One region of the Dermacoccus sp. PAMC28757 genome, then DNA from elsewhere that is predicted to be linked to it. Evidence: riboswitches for the same ligand, from Rfam matches in the RefSeq annotation. Region 1 holds a riboswitch; the other holds the start of a gene.
What was found. Region 1 has a riboswitch for thiamine pyrophosphate ahead of H7F30_RS00765 (thiamine ABC transporter substrate binding subunit). Riboswitches for the same ligand answer to the same signal wherever they lie in the genome.

Region 1 (9,431 bases):
GGGGTGACGCAGTTTGCCGGGCGTGGGCAGGATCTCGGCGAAATGGTCTTCGAGGATGCGCCGGTTGATGTGGCTCATGCCGAGCCCGCCGGGCATCCGCAGGTTGTCCTCCAGGACGATCCATTCGCCGGCGGAGGGGGAGACGAGGTCGAGCCCGCAGAGGCCGGCGCGGACGAACCCTTCGGGCACCTTGTGGCCGTCCTTGGAGTAGCCGGGCGCGCGGCGCAGGACTTCGCGGTCGATGCGGCCGGCTTTGAGGATTTCGCCGGGACCGTAGACGTCACGCAGGAACAGCTCGTGCGCGCGCACGCGCTGTTCGAGGCCTGCGCTGATCTCCGCCCAGCGTTCGGCGGTGATGATGCGGGGCGCGATGTCGATGGGGTAGGGGCGGTTGCCGTCCTTGGAGTTGATCGTGACGCCCAGTTCTTCGAGGTCATCGGCGGTTTCCCGGAGGCGCGCGGTGAGGCGTTCGGAGCCGAGGGCTTCGATGCGGCCGAGGACGGTGCAGTAGTCGGGTCGCATCTTGGCGTCGTCGGTGACGGATTCATCGTGCACACCCTCGGTGGCGGGGATGTAGTCGCGGTACGCGGAGAACGCGCCGGGAACGCCCTCGTGGGGGCCGCTGTTGGTGGGGTTTTCACCCGCGGACGTCGTCGTCATGCGATGACGCTACAGCGCGTCGCGGTGCGGCGGAAGGAACGCGAAAACTCCGGCGAGTTCAACCGGTCAACGCACCACCACCGATAGGGGATCGTGGGTGTCATGGCCGGGTTGTCGAACGAGCAGCAGGAGAACGTCTGGGCGTTGTGGGCGAAGGGTGAGTCGATCAGGCTCATCGCCCGCACGATCGGCGTCAGCCAAACCCCAGTCCGGACGCTGCTGCGCCGCCATGGCGGAGTGAAACCGCCGCCGCGCGCCCGGAACCGGCGGCACCTGTCGCTGAGTGAACGTGAAGAGATCTCCCGCGGCCTCGCCGCCGGCTTGTCGTGCCGTGTCATCGCCGCTCGGCTGGGACGGCATCACACGAGCATCAGCCGCGAAGTCGCCCGCCACGGCGGCCCCGGCACCTATCGCGCGGCCAGCGCTGACGCGGGCGCGTGGCGCAACGCGCGCCGCCCGAAACCCTCACGTCTTCACCGCGACCCGGCGCTGTCGAGCCTAGTCGCGGCGAAGCTGGAACGAGGGTGGTCACCCACCCAGATCGCCCACTGGCTACGGCGCGAACAGCAGGATTCGTTGTCGCACGAGTCGATCTACCACGCCCTGTACACCGGCCAGATCCGTGCGCCACGACAGGGAAGCCTCCTGCGATCAGGGCGATCCCTGCGCCATGCGCGCGTCGCGAAACCCCGACAACGCCGCGGCGTGTTGCGGAACATGACCTCCATCCACGATCGACCCGCCAGCGTCGAAGACCGGGCCGAAGTCGGCCATTGGGAAGGTGACCTCATCATGGGCCAGCGCCCATCAGCCGTGGCCACCCTCGTCGAACGCTCCACCCGCCTGGTGCGCGTCGTCGCCCTGCCAAACGGGTACAAGGCTGACGCCGTCAGGGACGCTCTCATCGAGAATCTCGCCGACATGCCGCCGCAGTTTCGTCGGTCGTTGACGTGGGATCGCGGCAGGGAAATGGCCTTCCACGACCAGGTGACGCACGCCCTGGGCATGCAAGTGTTCTTCTGTGACGCCCGTTCGCCATGGCAGCGCGGCACGAACGAAAACACGAACCGCCTGCTGCGTCAGTACCTCGCGAAGAACGCCGACCTACGCTCCTTCACCCAGACCGACCTCGACACCATCGCGACGCGCATCAACGAACGGCCCCGCAAGGTCCTCGGCTGGGCCTCATCCCACGACGCCTTCACCGATAGCCTGAACACCATCAATGGTGCGTTGACCGGTTGAACTCGCCCCCGTTATGACGCGTCGTAACACTTCACCCCAAAGGGGGAGAAAAGACCCGCGGCATAAGCGCCGGGTACGGCAACGGGGCCGCAACACTCCTTGAGTGCGCGACCCCGCTGGAAGCGGACTCCCCCGAGTGCTGTCGCACCGAGCGTGGCGGCCTCGCAGGCTCGGCCGCCACGCTCGGTGCGACAGCACGAAGGGAATCACTTCATGACGACGACAGGCGCCTGGCTCTTGCCCTTCTTGGCTTCCTTGGCCTCTTCCTCGGCGCGCTTGACGAGCGCCTGCGGCGGGTGGCCGGCGGACTTGGTGTAGTAGTCGGCTGCGCGACGCTCGGCGTACATCTTGGCGGCGGCGAGGGCGCCGGTGGAGATGGCGGCGTAGATGGCGGCTTCTAGGATGCCGGCGTTCGGGTCCTTGGCGCTGCGCGGGCTCTTGCCGGTGGCGGCCTTCCAGCCCTTGGTCGCGACGGTGGTGGCTGCCTTGCTGGCGACGATTCCGGCGCCGAGGCTGAGTACCTTCCAGACGAGGTTGCCCATGTTGTCTCCCCTTCCAAGGGTGGTCAATGTCTTGTGCCCATATTCGCAGGCGGTGTTGTGTGTTCGCCAGTCGTGCGGGCCGATTGGTCGACGTGTAATGTCGCCTGCGAACGACAGGGGAGCGCACGTTGCGCTGAGATCGTGCCGAGGTAGGGCACTAAACCCTCGAACCTGAACCGGTTAGCACCGGCGGAGGAAGTCGAGACTCACCCGTTCGTGCGCGGCTCGTGCCGCTTGCGGACGTGGTCCCTCACTCGAGGTGAGGAGGACGTCGTGATGAGCAAGTTCCACGTGACCGAGCGGACGGGTGGTTCCCACCCCGTGCCGACGACGGTCGTTGCGCTGGTGGCCGGTGTTGCGGTGTTGGCGACGTCGGCGTGCAGCGTCAGTGACACGAAGACGACGTCGTCGGCGTCAGCGTCGGATGCGAAGAGCAAGACGGTGACGCTCGTGACCCACGAGTCCTGGGCACCCGACAAAGCCGTCATGGACGAGTTCACGAAGCAGACCGGCTACACCGTGAAGGTGTCGAAGTCGGGCGATGCGGGCACCCTGGCCAACAAGTTGGTGCTCGCGAAGAACAACCCGACGGGCGACGTCGTCTTCGGCATCGACAACACGTTTGCTTCGAGGGTGACGAAGGAGGGCGTGCTCGAGCCGTACACGTCGAAGGCTGCTGCCGGGTCGACGTCGACGTACGACCTGCCGGACGGCCAGGGCAAGGGCGTGCTGTCGCCCATCGACACGGCGTCGGTGTGCGTCAACGTCGACGACGCGTGGTTCACGAAGAACAACAAGAAGAAGCCGGCGGGCCTCGACGACCTGACGAAGCCGGAGTACAAGAACCTCATGGTGGCGCCGGGTGCCTCGTCGAGTTCGCCCGGCATGGCGTTCTTCCTCGCGACGGTCGGCAAGTACGGCGAGAACGGCTGGAAGCCGTACTGGACGAAGCTCATGAGCAACGGCCTCAAGCTGACGTCGGGCTGGAGCGACGCCTGGAACGTCGACTACACGGCCGGTGAGGGCAAGGGCAGCCGCCCGATCGTCGTCAGCTACGACAGTTCCCCGGCGTTCACGGTGGACGGCGCGGGCAAGTCGACGACGTCGGCGCTCGGCAACACGTGCTTCCGCTCGAACGAGTACGCGGGCGTCATCAAGGGCGCGAAGAACCCCGAGGGCGCCAAGGCGTTCATCGACTTCATGAACGGCAAGAGCTTCCAGAAGTCGCTGCCGAACTCGATGTACGTCTTCCCGGTCGACTCCTCGGTCGAACTGCCGCCCGAGTGGGCGAAGACGGTGAAACCCGCCGAGAAGACGATCGACGTCTCGCCGGCGCAGATCGACGAGAAGCGTCAGACGTGGCTGACGCAGTGGAAGGACGTCACGTCGAAGTGAGCCGTGACGGCGTGGCTGCGCCGGCAGCACGAGCACGCGCGGGAGCCTCCTCGTTCCCTCGCGTGCTCGTGCTCGCGTTGCTCGCCGCGGTGCCGCTCGTCTTCCTCGGCATCTTCTTCGCGTGGCCGGTTCTCGCGATGGCGGTGCGCGGCGTCACGGGCGACGGTGGGGGCGTTGACCTCGCGGGTGCCTGGGACGTCGTCACCCGCCCGCGCACCCTGCGCGTGCTGTGGTTCACGCTGTGGATGGCGGCGCTCGCGACCTGCTGCTCGGTGGCGCTCGGGCTGCCCGTCGCGCACGTGCTCTACCGCCTGCGGGTGCCGTTGGCGGGGCTGTGGCGCGCCCTCGTCGTCCTGCCGTTCGTGTTGCCGACGGTCGTCGTCGGCGTGGCATTCCGCTCGCTGTTCGCCCCCGGCGGGCCGCTCGCGGCGCTGGGGTGGGACGGAACGTGGCAGCCGGTGCTGCTCGCGATGGTGTTCTTCAACATCTCCGTCGTCGTGCGCACGGTCGGGCCGATGTGGGCCTCCCTCGACCCGCGCACCGCGCAGGCGGCAGCCGGCCTCGGAGCATCGCCCGCCCAGGTCTTCCGGACGGTGACGTGGCCGGCGTTGCGTCCCGCCGTCGTCAGTGCCGCGACGGTCGTGTTCCTCTTCTGTTCGACGGCGTTCGGCATCGTGCTCATGCTCGGCGGGCTGCGTTACGCGACGCTCGAGACCGAGATCTACTCGCTCACGGTCGAGTTCCTCGACCTGCGCGCCGCCGCGGTGCTCTCGACCGTGCAGTTCGTCCTCGTCGCGCTGTTGCTGCTCGGCGCTGAGCGGGCCCGCTCGGGTCTGCGGCGCAGTGATTCCGTTGTGCGCCGCGGCGTCGCGGTGGCCGACGAGCCGCGCCGAGTCACCCGATCCGACGCCCCGGCGCTCGCTGCCACCCTCTTCGCGTTGGCTCTCGTCGTCACACCTCTCTTCACCCTCGTCCTGCGCTCGCTGCGTGACGGCGACGGCTGGTCCCTCGTGCACTACCGCGCGCTCGGCGGAGAACTGGCCGCCCTGGCCGCCCTCTCGGTTTCGTGGCGCATCGCCCTCGACGCGGCTCTGCTCGCGCTCGCGCTCGGCGTCATGGTGTCGGTCGTCGTCTCGTGGCGGGCTCGCACGCCGCGCGGCCGCCGCGTCATTGCGGGCCTCGACGCTGCGTTCATGCTGCCGCTCGGCGTCTCGGCCGTGACGGTCGGCTTCGGTTTCCTTCTCACCCTCGACCGTCCGCCGCTCGATCTGCGCAGCTCGCCGATCCTCATCCCGATCGCGCAGGCCACCGTCGCGCTGCCGCTCGTCGTGCGCACGCTCGTACCCGTGCTGCGCTCGCTCGACCCGAGGTCGCGTGAAGCCGCGGCCGCCCTCGGCGCGAGCCCGTTGCGCGCCTGGATGACGGCCGACCTGCCACACCTGTGGCGTCCCTTCGTCGCCGCGGCGGGGTTCGCCCTCGCCGTCTCGCTCGGCGAGTTCGGGGCGACGGCGTTTCTCGCCCAGCCCGAGTCGCCGACGCTACCGGTGCTCATCTATCAACTCCTCGGCCGCCCCGGCGCGGGCAACTTCGGCGCCGCGATGGCAGCTTCCGTGTTGCTCGCGACGGTGACGGCCCTCGTCATGGCTGCCGTGGAACGCATCGGCGGCAGCGCCGCGGGAAGGATGGACGGATGACGCAGCCCCAGGATCGGGAGGACGCCGGAGGCCTCGAGGTGACGGACGCCCGCGTCACCTTCGCCGGCAACGCCACACCGGCACTCGACGACGTCTCCCTCACGCTGCCGCGCGGGCGCGTGCTCGCCGTGCTCGGCCCGAGCGGGTGCGGCAAGTCGACGCTCCTGCGCGCCGTCGCCGGTCTGCAGGCGCTGGAGGCCGGACGCATCGCCTTCGACGGCACCGACGTGACGCGCGTGCCCACCCACAAACGCGACTTCGCGCTCATGTTCCAGGACGGGCAACTCTTCGGCCACCTCGACGTGGCAGGCAACGTCGCCTACGCGTTGGCGCGACGGGGCACACCCGCTGCCGACCGTGACGCCCGCGTGGCCGAACTGCTCGACCTCGTGGGGCTCTCGGGGCTCGAATCACGCCGTCCGGCAACGCTTTCGGGCGGCCAGCAGCAGCGGGTTGCGCTCGCGCGGGCGCTCGCCGCGCGCCCCCGGCTGCTCCTGCTCGACGAGCCGCTGTCGGCTCTCGACCGCTCGCTGCGCGAACGCCTGGCGGGCGATCTGCGCTCCGTTCTGCTCGCCGAGGGTGCGACGGCCCTCTTCGTCACACACGATCACGACGAAGCGCTCACGGTCGCGGACGACATGGCGATCATGCGCGACGGTCGCATCGTTCAGCACGGCTCGACGCGCAAGGTCTGGGCTCACCCGGTGGACGAGGAGACCGCTGACTTCCTCGGGTTCACCACGCACCTCACCCCGGACGAAGCACAGCGACTCGGCCTCGAACGCGCTGCCTGGGCGCTGCGGCGCGGTGGCCTGCGGGTCGTCGGGGTCGATGTTCCCGGTGCTCTGGCCGGAAGGGTCGTGCGCGTGTCGGCGTCGGGCGAGGCGACGCACGTCAGCGTCACCCTCGACGCGCTGCCGGGACGCGAACTGGAGGCGATCGCCTATCCGAGCGATGACGCGCCGACTGCCGCGACGCTCGACGAGGGCGCGCGTGTCGGAGTCCGCGTCAGTTCCTCGGGGGCGGTGCGCTTCGGCTGAGCGCGCACGAGCGGCGAACCTTCGGGCGCCGTCCACGCGCCGCGGGCGACGAGCACCTCACGCAGCAGGTCCGGTCGGTCGGTGATGACGGAGTCGACGCCCGCGTCGAGGTAGCGGGTCATCTGGGCGCTGTCGTTGACGGTCCACGTCACGAGGCGAAGCCCGGCGTCGTGCGTCATGTCGACCAGGCGTGCGGCGGCTCGCGCATCCGCCATCCACGGGATGCCGCCCAGCCGGGTGGCGATGTGGGCGGCGAACGCGCCGTGAAGCACGCGCCGCGGGGCTCGGGTGCCCGTCTTCGCTGCACCCATGAGCGTCAACAGGCCGCGCCAGCCGAGCGAACGCGCGCAGCCGGTCGTCTCGGCGACATCGCGCAGCCAGGTGTCTCGGCCGTCGGCGACGCAGACGCGCTCGGCACTGCGCGTGCGGCGCACGGCGTCGACGAGTGGGGCCGCCGCGCGCACCGTCTTGAGATCGATGAGGAAACTCGCATCGGGAGAGGCGTCGAGCAGGGTGTCGAGGCGCAGGATCGGCTCACCGCCAACCCGGACGGCGCGCAGTTCCTCCCACGTGAGATCTCGCACACGCGCGTCGATCCCGGCCGTTCGCGCGAGCGTCGCGTCGTGAAAGGCGAGCGCAACACCGTCCTTCGTCACCTGGACATCGGTCTCGAGCAGGCGCAGGCCGAGGGCGTGCGACATCTCGAACGCGGCGAGGGTGTTCTCGGGCGCGAGGCCGGCGCCGCCCCGGTGGGCGACCGCGATGTCGGTGAGGCTCACGTGCTCACCGTCGCCGACGCCGTCAGCGACACGCCAGGGGCTTCACCGAGAGTTTCCCGGACGTTGCGCGACCCTTCCGCGCGGTGCAACGTGCCCTCCGACCGCAGGGGCCGGAGGGCACGTGGGGAGAGCGACGGATCAGCTGCGCTCGGGGTAGCGCGAGTGCTCCGGGAAGTTGCCGTAGAGCATCTCGCCCTCGGGCCCCTCGGTCACGGCCTGCACGAGCAGTTCGCCGCCGACGAAGCAGCCGAGCCACGAGGCGCCGTACCCACCGAACGGCTCGGCCTTGTCGCCGCGCGAGCGGGGCTTGTTGATGCCGACCTTGAACGCCTGCAGTTCGCGCGCGAGGCGTCGTGCGAGCACCTCGTCGTCACAGGCCAGGCTCGCCACGAGCGCACCGTTCGACGCGTTCATCTGGGCGAGCAGCTCGGCCTCGGTGTCGACGACGACGATCGTGTCGATCGGGCCGAACGGCTCGGCGTGCATGAGCGAGCTGGCCGTTGCGGGCGACAGCAGCGTCGTCGGGGCGACGTAGGCCGAGGTGTCCTGGCCCTCGAGGAAGCGCCCGCGCGCTTCGACGTCGGCACGGTAGATCGGCACGGCGCCGCGGTGCATCGCGTCGTCGACCTGCTCGCTCAGCTCGCGGGCCTTGGAGGCGCTGATCATCGGGCCGAAGTCGAGTTCCGGCAGATCGTCGTCGTCGTTCTCGACGGCCAGCGGGTGGCCGAACTTCAGCTCCGACACGATGGGCAGGTAGATCTCGAGGAACGTGTCGACCAGCTCGCGTTGCACGACGTAGCGCGGGTACGCGGTGCACCGCTGCTTGCCGTACTCGAAGCCCTTCTTGAGGTGGGCGGCCAGGCCCTCCCAGTCGGAGAAGTTCCAGATGCCCCAGGCGTTGAGACCCTCCTGCTCGAGCATGTGGCGCTTGCCGGTGTCGACGAGCTGCGCGGCGATCTTGCCGCCGTTCGAGCGTCCACCGACGAAGGCCATGGCACCGATCTCGGGTGAGCGCACGAGCACCTCGGAGAGGTCGGCGCCGCTGCCGGAGATGAGCGTCGCGGGCAGTCCCTCGCGCGCCATCATCGCGTGCGCGAGCGTCAGGCAGGTCGCGCCGCCCTGCGAGGGCGTCTTCGCGATGACGGCGTTGCCCGCGAGCATCTGCACGAGCTCGGAGTGCACGAGCACCGACATCGGGTAGTTCCAGCTCGCGATGTTGCTCACCGGCCCCTCGAGCGGGCGGCGGCCGCCCATCATCGAGTCGATCTCCTCGACGTACCAGCGCACGCCGTCGAGGGCGCGGTCGACATCGGCGCAGGCCAGGCGCCACGGCTTGCCGATCTCCCAGGCGAGCAGCAGCGCGAGGTCGTCGCGCACCTGGGTCATCGCCTCGACGGCGGCGAGGACGCGCTTCTTGCGCTCGGCCAGCGGAACGTCCTGCCACTCGCGGTGCTGTTGCGTCGCGGCGTGGACTGCGGCCTGAGCCTCCTCGACGGAGAGCTTCGGCAGGTTGATGAGCGAGCTGCCGTCGACGGGGCTCGTCAGCATCTCGTCGGTGCCGTTGGAGAGCCACTCACCACCGACGAGGTTCTTGAGGCGGCCTTCGCCGAAGGCCTCCGGGGCGGCGGTGGCGGCGCGGTCGAGGACCGAACTCCACTCGGTGCCCGGCTTGACGTGCAGGGCGTTGGGCAGGGCGGCGAGCGCTGTGTCGTGCTCGGCGGGCAGGGCAGTCATGGGGACTCCTCACGCGTGAAGGGTGCGCAGGACGGCCACTCGAGCGAGTCACGAAACACGTGATCCGGGTACGCGTGAGCGGCCATCAATTGGGGTTAATCGAACGCCGGGATCGCGGTGGGCGATAAGGGCGGACATCCCGACGAAGGCGGGATGCTCGTCGATCTCCTGGCCAAGTGGGTGCATGACGTTCCGGAGCAATGTCGACGAAGTCGTGCCGGGCGCCTCGAAACGTGGGAGGCGTCGTGCACGGCCTGTGCTTTGCAGTGCCACGACTGTAGCGAGCCGATTCGATTCTGTGTGCCGAATCGCGACAATCGGCGCTGTCGCGCCGACGATGCT
Region 2 (9,431 bases), 1.0 Mb from region 1:
CGTGGGAGGACATACTCGCCGACGAACCCGAACTCGCCGAACTCGCGGGCGGCACGCCCCACGACCTCGCGACGTGGTTGCGCGACGCCGAGAAGCTCGTCGAGAAGTGGTTCGACCTGGAGAACCCGCAGCACCTCGAACCCGCCGAACGCGAGCTCTACGTCGAAGCCGACCTCGACGGCCTCACCCTGCGTGGGTACATCGACCGGCTCGACGTAGCACCCGGCGGGCAAATCCGCGTCGTCGACTACAAGACGGGGCGCTCACCGTCGGAGCTCTTCGAGGGCAAGGCCCTGTTCCAGATGAAGTTCTACGCGCTCGTCATCTGGCGAACTCGAGGCGTCATGCCGCTCATGCTCCAGCTCGTCTACCTCGGCAACAGCCAATTCGTGCGCTACCAGCCCGACGAGGACGACCTGCGGGCTCTCGAGCGCAAAATCACGGCTCTGTGGCGAGCCATCGAGCGCGCCGCGCAGACGGGTGACTGGCGTCCACGCAAGTCGTTCCTCTGCGGCTGGTGCGACCACAAGGCGCTGTGTCCCGCCTGGGGCGGCACTCCCCCGCCGCTGCCCGACAATGCCGGCGTGCTCGCCCTCGACCCGCACGCGAGCGCCGACCTGGGGGATGTCGACGGTGACTGAACCTGATCAGGTTCAAGGTGCGGACTGGGAGGCCTGGCGCACCGTCGGTTGCGATGTCGAAGCACTCCATCACGTCCTCACCCAAGCCGACGTGGACGTCAACCTCAACGAGGTGTTGCGCGCGGCGCTCGCGGCCGATGGCTACGACGACGCGCTCGGATGGCGCCACCGCGCCCTCGTCGAGGTGGCGGCAGCCCACGGCGTCCCGGGGGAGATCGTTTCCGGTCTCGACGTGGACACGCTGACGCACAACGGCGGCGCGGTCTGGCTCGTCTCCGTCACGGCACCCGAGCAGTTCGCGTGTACCCACCTCGTGGCGCCCGATTCGCGCGACGGCCGGCTCGACGTGTTCTGGCCGCAGGTCCACCCCCAGTTCGGTGGTCGCTTCCTCGCTGACCCCCGGTGGTTCGGGCCGAAGATGACCGGGCGCGGCACGCAGTTCGAGGTCAGTGCTTGAGCCGCGCGACTCCTTCGCCGTGCTCGTGATCCCCTTCACAAAACCTCGTGGAATACCCGGCCGAGGGTTACGGTTCAACAGATAGTTTCAATTTCAACTACTTCCGCGAGGGGTCATGCAGTTCGGAATCTTCACGGTCGGTGACGTCACGACGGACCCGACGACGGGTCGCACGGTCAGCGAGCACCGGCGCATCAAGAACACCGTCGAGATGGCCAAGGTCGCGGACGAGGTCGGTCTCGACGTCTTCGCCACCGGTCAGCACCACAACCCGCCCTTCGTGGCCCCCGCCAGCCCGCCCGTCCTCATGGGCAACCTCGCCGCGGTGACGAAGAACATCATCCTGTCGACCGCGACGACGCTCATCACGACGACGGACCCGGTGCACATCGCCGAGGACTACGCCTACGCGCAGCACCTCGCCGACGGGCGCGTCGACCTCATGCTCGGACGCGGCAACACCGGACCGGTCTACCCCTGGTTCGGCAAGGACATCCGTGAGGGCATCCCGCTGGCCATCGAGAACTACGCCCTGCTGCGCAAGCTGTGGAGCGAGGAGAACGTGACGTGGGAGGGCAAGTTCCGCACGCCGCTGCAGGGCTTCACCTCGACCCCGCGTCCGATGGACGGCGTCGCGCCGTTCGTCTGGCACGGTTCGATCCGCAGCCCCGAGATCGCCGAGCAGGCCGCCTACTACGGTGACGGCTTCTTCCACAACCACATCTTCTGGCCGCCGGAGCATGCGGCTCAGATGGTGCGCTTCTACCGTGAGCGCTTCGAGCACTACGGTCACGGTCGCGCGGAGGATGCCATCGTCGGTCTGGGTGGTCAGGTGTTCATGGCTGACTCGAAGTCGAAGGCGATGGAGACCTACCGTCCGTACTTCAACAACGCCCCGGTCTACGGCGGTGCCGCCTCCCTCGAGGACTTCACGACGCAGACGCCGCTGACGGTGGGTACGCCCGACGAGGTCATCGAGCGCACGCTCGGCTTCCGCGAGTACGTCGGCGACTACCAGCGCCAGCTGTTCCTCGTCGACCACGGCGGCATCCCCCACCAGGAGGTGCTCAACCAGATCGAGCTGCTCGGCACGAAGGTCGTCCCGGTGCTGCGCGAGGAGTTCGCCAAGCGCCGCGCCGCCGGTGTGCCGGACGCCCCGACGCATGCCAGCCTGCTGGCTGCGCGCGCTGCCCAGGCGACCGACACGCCCTCGGCTGACGCCGGTCAGATGGGCAGCGTCGAGACAGGTGCGCCGCGCGCTCCGAAGGTCGACGACGTGACGGGAACGCGCGCCGAAGACCGTTGAGCATCAGCCCGGTTCGCCGACAACTCGGCTAACCGGGCCCGGCGGGCGACGCCGGCGGCGACGTTCGGCCCAGACTCAGAGCAACGAGACGAAGGAGAACACGATGACGAACTGGACGGCACGCCTCGCCGTGATCAGCGGCGGGCTGAGTGAGGAATCGTCGACGCATCGTCTCGCCCAGCTGCTGTGCGACGCGGTTGTCGAGAGTGCGCGGGAGCAGGGCGGCGAGGTCGTCGTTCAGCGGATCGACCTGCGGGCGCTGGCGCACGACATCACGACGGCGTCGTTGACCCGGTTCGCTCCCCCGGCGCTCGCGGACGCGTACGAGGTGCTGGGCGCGGCCGACGCCGTGGTCGCGGTGACGCCGACGTACAAGGCGAGCTTCACGGGCTTGTTCAAGTCGTTCTGGGACGCCACTGCAGACGGCGTGCTGAGCGGCGTGCCCGTCATCGTCGGCGCGACGGGCGGTTCCACCCGACACTCGCTTGTGACGGACACGGCCCTGCGACCGCTGTTCGCGTACATGAAGGCGCTCGTCATGCCGACGGCCGTCTACGCCTCGCCCGACGAGTGGGCCGGGCGAGGCCTGGAAGCGCGTGCGAGCGAGGCTGCCGATGAGTTGACGCAGCAGCTAGAGCGCGGGCTCGGCGGAGCGGACGTGGCGGTGAACGGCAGTTCTGAGGCGCGCTCGTCCAAGGTTGAAGAAGCGCCGAGAACATCGTCGAAATCGTTTCGTACGCTTGCCGATACGCGCAATCGGGCGCGCGATCCGTTCGTCGCGGTGCCGACGATGGAAGAGATGTTGCGCGGCTGAGCACGACCCGTGACCGGAAGGGGTCCGTCAGGTTCGTCATGAACCTGACGGACCCCTTCGTCACGTTCGTCTGCCGGGATGTGCCATAGTCGGAAGCGTCCTTCGTGGGAGTCCTGAGAACAGGGCTGAGAGGGAGCTGATACTGCTCCGACCGCTACCCGACCTGACCCGGATCATGCCGGCGCAGGCAGCCAAGGAGACCTCGTGGTCGCTCATCCTCCGTTCGGTGCCGACGTTCGTCGACATCTGTTGCGTGGGGTCTTGCAGTGCCTTCGCCCGATCCGAAGGAGGCACCATCATGACGACGTTCAACTCCCGCGAGCTCGCGGCCACCACCGACCGAGCAGCCACGTCGCCGACGTCGGCCCCCGTTCAGACGCGCGCGACCACCCCCGCTGACGGATCGGACGCTCGCCGGAAGCAGTACCGCGACGCGGACGGCCTGCGCGTGCCCTACACCGAGGTCATCCTCGACAACTCCCCCGGCACCGGCGCGGCCAACGCTCCCGTCGAGCTGTACGACACCTCCGGCCCGGGCAGTGACCCCGAGGTCGGGCTGCCGCCGCTGCGCGCCGAGTGGATCGCCGAGCGCGACGACGTCGAGACCTACGCCGGTCGGGAACGCACCCTGCTCGACGACGGCCGCTCGGCCGTCCGACGCGGTGAGGCGAGCCGCGAGTGGCGCGGCGAACGTCGCGCACCGCTGCGCTCCAAGGGCGGTGCCGTCGTCACCCAGATGCACTACGCCCGCAAGGGATTGATCACCCCCGAGATGCGATTCGTCGCGGCGCGCGAGAACTGCGCCGTCGAACTGGTGCGCAACGAGGTCGCCGCCGGGCGCGCGATCATCCCGGCCAACGTCAATCACCCGGAGAGCGAGCCGATGATCATCGGGCGCCGCTTCCTCGTCAAGGTAAACGCGAACATAGGCAACTCGGCCGTGACGTCGTCGATCGCCGAGGAGGTCGACAAGCTGACGTGGGCGACGACGTGGGGCGCCGACACCGTCATGGACCTGTCGACCGGTGACGACATCCACACGACGCGCGAGTGGATCATCCGCAACTCCCCCGTCCCGATCGGCACTGTGCCGATCTACCAGGCCCTCGAGAAGGTCAACGGTGAGGCCGACAAGCTGACGTGGGAGATCTTTCGCGACACCGTCATCGAGCAGTGCGAGCAGGGCGTCGACTACATGACGATCCACGCCGGCGTGCTGCTGCGCTACGTGCCGATGACGGCCGAGCGCATCACGGGCATCGTCAGCCGCGGCGGCTCGATCATGGCCGGCTGGTGTCTCGCGCACCACGAGGAGAACTTCCTCTACACCCACTTCGACGAGCTGTGCGAGATCTTCGCCCGCTACGACGTCGCCTTCTCCCTCGGTGACGGCCTGCGCCCTGGCTGCACTGCCGACGCCAACGACGAGGCGCAGCTTTCCGAGCTGCGCACCCTCGCCGAGCTGACGAAGCGGGCATGGCAGTTCGACGTCCAGGTCATGGTGGAGGGCCCCGGGCACGTGCCGCTCGACCTCGTCGAGGAGAACGTGCGCCTGCAGCAGGAGTGGTGTGACGGCGCGCCGTTCTACACGCTCGGCCCGCTCGTCACCGACGTCGCACCCGGCTACGACCACATCACTTCCGCCATCGGCGCGACGACGATCGCGATGGGTGGCACCGCGATGCTGTGCTACGTCACGCCGAAGGAGCACCTCGGGCTGCCGAACCGTGATGACGTCAAGACCGGCGTCATCACGTACAAGCTCGCGGCGCACGCCGCCGACGTCGCGAAGCGCCACCCCGGCGCGCGAGCGTGGGATGACGCGTTGAGCAAGGCGCGCTTCGAGTTCCGTTGGAACGACCAGTTCAACCTGTCGCTCGACCCCGACACCGCCCGCGAGTTCCACGACGAATCGCTGCCCGCCGAGGCGGCGAAGACGGCACACTTCTGCTCGATGTGCGGGCCGAAGTTCTGCTCGATGCGCATCAGCCAGGACGTGCGCCACCGCTTCGGTGACGCCGGCGCCCAGCAGCGCGTCGTCAGCGAGAGCGAGGCCCGTGAGGGCATGCAGCAGATGTCGAAGACGTTCGTCGAGCTCGGACGCAGCGTCTACGTCGAACCCGACACCGCCCACGCCTTGGCAACCCCCACGCCCCAGGACTGACGGGTTCGCAACGGTGAGGGGTGGAGCGACGCGACTCCGCCCCTCACCGACTCTTGTCTCCGTCCGTGTCCACCCCATCTGCGATCTACGTCCACATGCGCGAACGGCGTACCCATCTGCGATTTTCGGTCACATTCGCCTGTGCCACGGCCTGCCGGGCCGGCTCGAGCGTCAGCGCGTCGCCCGAGCCCGCTCTGCCAGACGCGGCAGGTCGTCGAGGCTGACGGCGGCGAGGTCGGGGACGACCACGAGGCCGTCGAGCTGCGGAATCTCGACGAGATGCGGCACGGCGAGCGTGGGGACGCCGGCCGCGACGGCCGAGCGCACGCCCGTCGCCGAGTCCTCGATCGCGACGCACTGCTCGGGCGCGAGCGCGAGGTTGTGTGCGGCCCGCAGGTACGGCTCTGGGTGCGGCTTGCCGTGTTCGACCATGTCGCCGGTGACGACGACTTCGAACGTCCCCGCAGGCAGGGAATCGACGAGAACCCGGGCGAACGACTCGTACGACATCGTGACGAGGGCGCACGGTAGACCCGCGTCGCGCGCCGCGAGCAGGAGCTCGCGAGCCCCCGGTCGCCACGGCACGTGCTCACGCAGCTTGACGACGACACGTTCGAGCAGGGCGTCGACTATCTCCTCCGGCGTGAGGGGAATGCCGGTCTGTTCCTTGATGATGCGCCCCGAGACGATGAGCGCGTTGCCGACCAGTTGGAACGCCTGGGCGTCGCTCCACGTGCCGCCGTGCGACTCGATGAGGTCGTTCTCGGCCTCCATCCAGTACGGCTCGGTGTCGATGAGTGTTCCGTCCATGTCCCACAGCACGCCGTGAGGCCTCGTCGGGGCGTGCGTGACACGCTGCTCGAGGCGCGTGAGGTGGGGCGTCGGGTTCACGGTCAGTCTTCCGGGTCGTAGCTGAGGTTGGGGGCGAGATGACGCTCCGCGTCCTTCACCGACCAGCCCTTTCGCCCAGCGTAGTCCTCCACCTGATCGCGCCCGATCCGTCCGACGACGAAGTAGCGCGATTCGGGGTGGGCGAAGTACCACCCGGACACCGACGCTCCCGGCCACATCGCACGCGACTCGGTGAGTTCGACACCGATCTCACGCGTGACATCGAGCAACTCGAAGAGGGTGTCCTTCTCCGTGTGCTCGGGGCACGCCGGGTAGCCCGGCGCGGGGCGAATGCCGGTGTAGCGCTCGGCGATGAGGTCCTCGTTGGAGAGGTTCTCCCCTGCCTCGTGACCCCAGAACTCGGTGCGAACGCGCTCGTGCATGCGCTCGGCGAGCGCCTCGGCCAATCGGTCGGCCAGGGCTTCGAGCAGGATCGCGGAGTAGTCGTCGAGTTCCTCCTTGAACGCGGCGATCCGAGCCGGAAGCTCGGTACCGGCGGTCACGGCGAAGGCGCCGACCCAGTCGTCCACGCCGGAGCCCTGCGGCGCGACGAAGTCGGCCAGGGAACGGTTCGGCACGCCCTCGCGGTGCTGACCCTGCTGGCGCAGGTGATGCAGACGGGCACGCTCGTCGGAACGCTCGGCGTCGGTGAACAGGACGGTGTCGTCGCCGTCGCCCGCGGCGGGCCAGAAGCCGATGACGGCGGCCGGGTGGAGCCAGCCCTCGGCCTCGACACGGTCGAGCATCTCCTGCGCATCGTCGTAGAGCTTGCGTGCTGCCTCACCCTGGGCGGGGTTGCTCAGAATGTCCGGGAAGCGACCCTTCATCTCCCACGCGGCGAAGAAGGGCTGCCAGTCGATGTACTCGCGCAGTTCGCTCACGGGGTAGTCGGTGAACGTGCGTGTCACCGGCGCCCCGTCCGCGGCGAGTGCCGGCGCTGCGGGCACAGCACCGAGGTCGAGCATCGGGTGGTTCTCCCGAGCCGCATCGAGACTGAGCAGCGGGCGGTCGTCACGCTTGGCCGCGTGGCGCGCACGCAGAGAGTCGTAGTCGGCCGTCACGTCCGCGAGGAGCGCCTCGCGACGGGCGCCCTTCGACAGGAGCGCGGCAACGACCGGTACGGAGCGCGAGGCGTCCTTGACCCACACGACGGGCTGGTCGTAGCGCTGATCGATCTTGACGGCGGTGTGTGCGCGCGACGTCGTGGCGCCCCCGACGAGCAGGGGCAGGTCGAAGCCCTGCCGCTGCATCTCCCCCGCGACGTTCACCATCTCCTCGAGCGAGGGCGTGATGAGGCCCGACAGGCCGATGATGTCGGCCTCGTGCTCACGGGCAGCGTCGAGGATCTTCTGCCCGGCCACCATGACGCCGAGGTCGATGACCTCGTAGTTGTTGCACTGCAACACCACGCCGACGATGTTCTTGCCGATGTCGTGGACGTCGCCCTTGACCGTCGCGAGCACGACCGTGCCGTTCGTCTGCTTGCCCGTCGTGCCGCTCTTCACCTTCTCCGCCTCGATGAAGGGGATGAGGTACGCGACGGCCTTCTTCATGACCCGGGCCGACTTCACGACCTGGGGCAGGAACATCTTGCCGGCACCGAAGAGGTCGCCGACGACGCCCATGCCGTCCATGAGCGGGCCCTCGATCACCTCGAGCGGGCGCTTTCCCTCGGCCTCGAGCTCCGCGCGCATTTCCTCGGTGTCGTCCTCGATGAAGTCGTCGATGCCCTTGACGAGGGCGTGCGTGATGCGGTCGCGCACCGGCTCCTCGCGCCACTTCTCGGACTTCGTCTCGGCGACGGCGTCGCCGGTGTTGAAGCGCTCGGCGGCCTCGAGGAGGCGCTCCGTGGCGTCGGGTCGACGGTTGAGCACGACGTCCTCGACGAGGTCGCGCAGTTCGGGGTCGATCTCGTCGTACACGACGAGGGCGCCCGCGTTGACGATGCCCATGTCCATCCCCGCGGCGACGGCGTGGAAGAGGAAGACAGCGTGGATGGCCTCGCGCACGGGGTTGTTGCCGCGGAAGCTGAACGACACGTTGGAGACGCCGCCGGAGATGAGAGCGCCCGGCAGGTTCTCCTTGATCCAGCGCGTGGCCTCGATGAAGTCCACGCCGTAGTTGGCGTGCTCCTCGATACCCGTACCGATGGCGAAGATGTTGGGGTCGAAGATGATGTCCTCGGCCGGCAGGCCCACCTCCGGCCCGGTGAGGATGTCGTAGGCGCGTCGGCAGATGTCCTTGCGCCGCTCGAGGGTGTCCGCCTGGCCGTCCTCGTCGAAGGCCATGACGACGGCCGCAGCGCCGTAGCGCTTGACGAGTCGCGCCTGCTCGACGAACGGCTCGACGCCCTCCTTCATCGAGATGGAGTTGACGATCGACTTGCCCTGGATGCACTTGAGCCCGGCTTCGATGACGTCCCACTTCGAGGAGTCGACCATGACCGGAACGCGGCTGATGTCGGGTTCGGACGCGATGAGCTTGCAGAAGCGGTCCATCGCCTCGATGCCGTCGATCATCCCCTCGTCCATGTTGACGTCGATGATCTGAGCGCCGTTCTCGACCTGCTGACGAGCCACAGACAAGGCGGTGGGGTAATCGCCGTCCTTGATGAGCTTGCGGAATCGAGCCGAACCGGTGATGTTCGTGCGCTCACCGACGTTGACGAAGAGCGAGTCGTCGTCGACGGTGAAGGGCTCGAGGCCGGAAAGCCTTAGAGCAGAACCGATCTCGGGCACCGGACGTGGCGGCAGCTTCTCGATCCTTTCCGCGATGGCCGCGATGTGGTCCGGGGTCGTGCCGCAGCATCCACCGACGATGTTGACAAGTCGGTCGGTGGCGAACGTCGTGACGACCCCCGCCATCGCGTCGGGCGTCTCGTCGTACTCACCGAAGGCGTTCGGCAACCCCGCGTTCGGGTAGCAGGAAACGAAACAGTCTGCGATGCGGGAGATCTCGGCGACGTACGGTCGCATCTCGTCCGCGCCGAGTGCACAGTTGAGGCCGACGGCCAGCGGCTTGCTGTGGCGCACCGAGTTCCAGAACGCCTCGCTCGTCTGGCCCGACAGCGTACGTCCCGAGGCGTCGGTGATCGTGCCCGAGATGACGATCGGCCAACGGCGGCCGCGCTGCTCGAACAGGACGTCGAGTGCGAACAG

Region 2: another riboswitch for thiamine pyrophosphate. It lies ahead of thiC (phosphomethylpyrimidine synthase ThiC); the one in region 1 lies ahead of H7F30_RS00765 (thiamine ABC transporter substrate binding subunit).

What each region holds. Positions count from the first base shown of each region.
Region 1 covers NZ_CP060292.1:164,366-173,796, reverse strand. The annotation lists gene H7F30_RS00780 (circularly permuted type 2 ATP-grasp protein) at 1-660, opposite strand, end outside; gene H7F30_RS00775 (IS30 family transposase) at 763-1,905, shown strand; gene H7F30_RS00770 (DUF4235 domain-containing protein) at 2,112-2,447, opposite strand; TPP riboswitch at 2,553-2,662, shown strand; gene H7F30_RS00765 (thiamine ABC transporter substrate binding subunit) at 2,724-3,842, shown strand; gene H7F30_RS00760 (ABC transporter permease) at 3,806-5,536, shown strand; gene H7F30_RS00755 (ABC transporter ATP-binding protein) at 5,533-6,576, shown strand; gene H7F30_RS00750 (glycerophosphodiester phosphodiesterase family protein) at 6,480-7,355, opposite strand; gene H7F30_RS00745 (aldehyde dehydrogenase family protein) at 7,494-9,089, opposite strand.
Region 2 covers NZ_CP060292.1:2,262,856-2,272,286, reverse strand. The annotation lists gene H7F30_RS10810 (PD-(D/E)XK nuclease family protein) at 1-641, shown strand, start outside; gene H7F30_RS10805 (hypothetical protein) at 634-1,098, shown strand; gene H7F30_RS10800 (CE1758 family FMN-dependent luciferase-like monooxygenase) at 1,214-2,404, shown strand; gene H7F30_RS10795 (CE1759 family FMN reductase) at 2,508-3,218, shown strand; TPP riboswitch at 3,313-3,427, shown strand; gene thiC (phosphomethylpyrimidine synthase ThiC) at 3,517-5,382, shown strand; gene H7F30_RS10785 (HAD family phosphatase) at 5,554-6,273, opposite strand; gene metH (methionine synthase) at 6,276-9,431, opposite strand, start outside.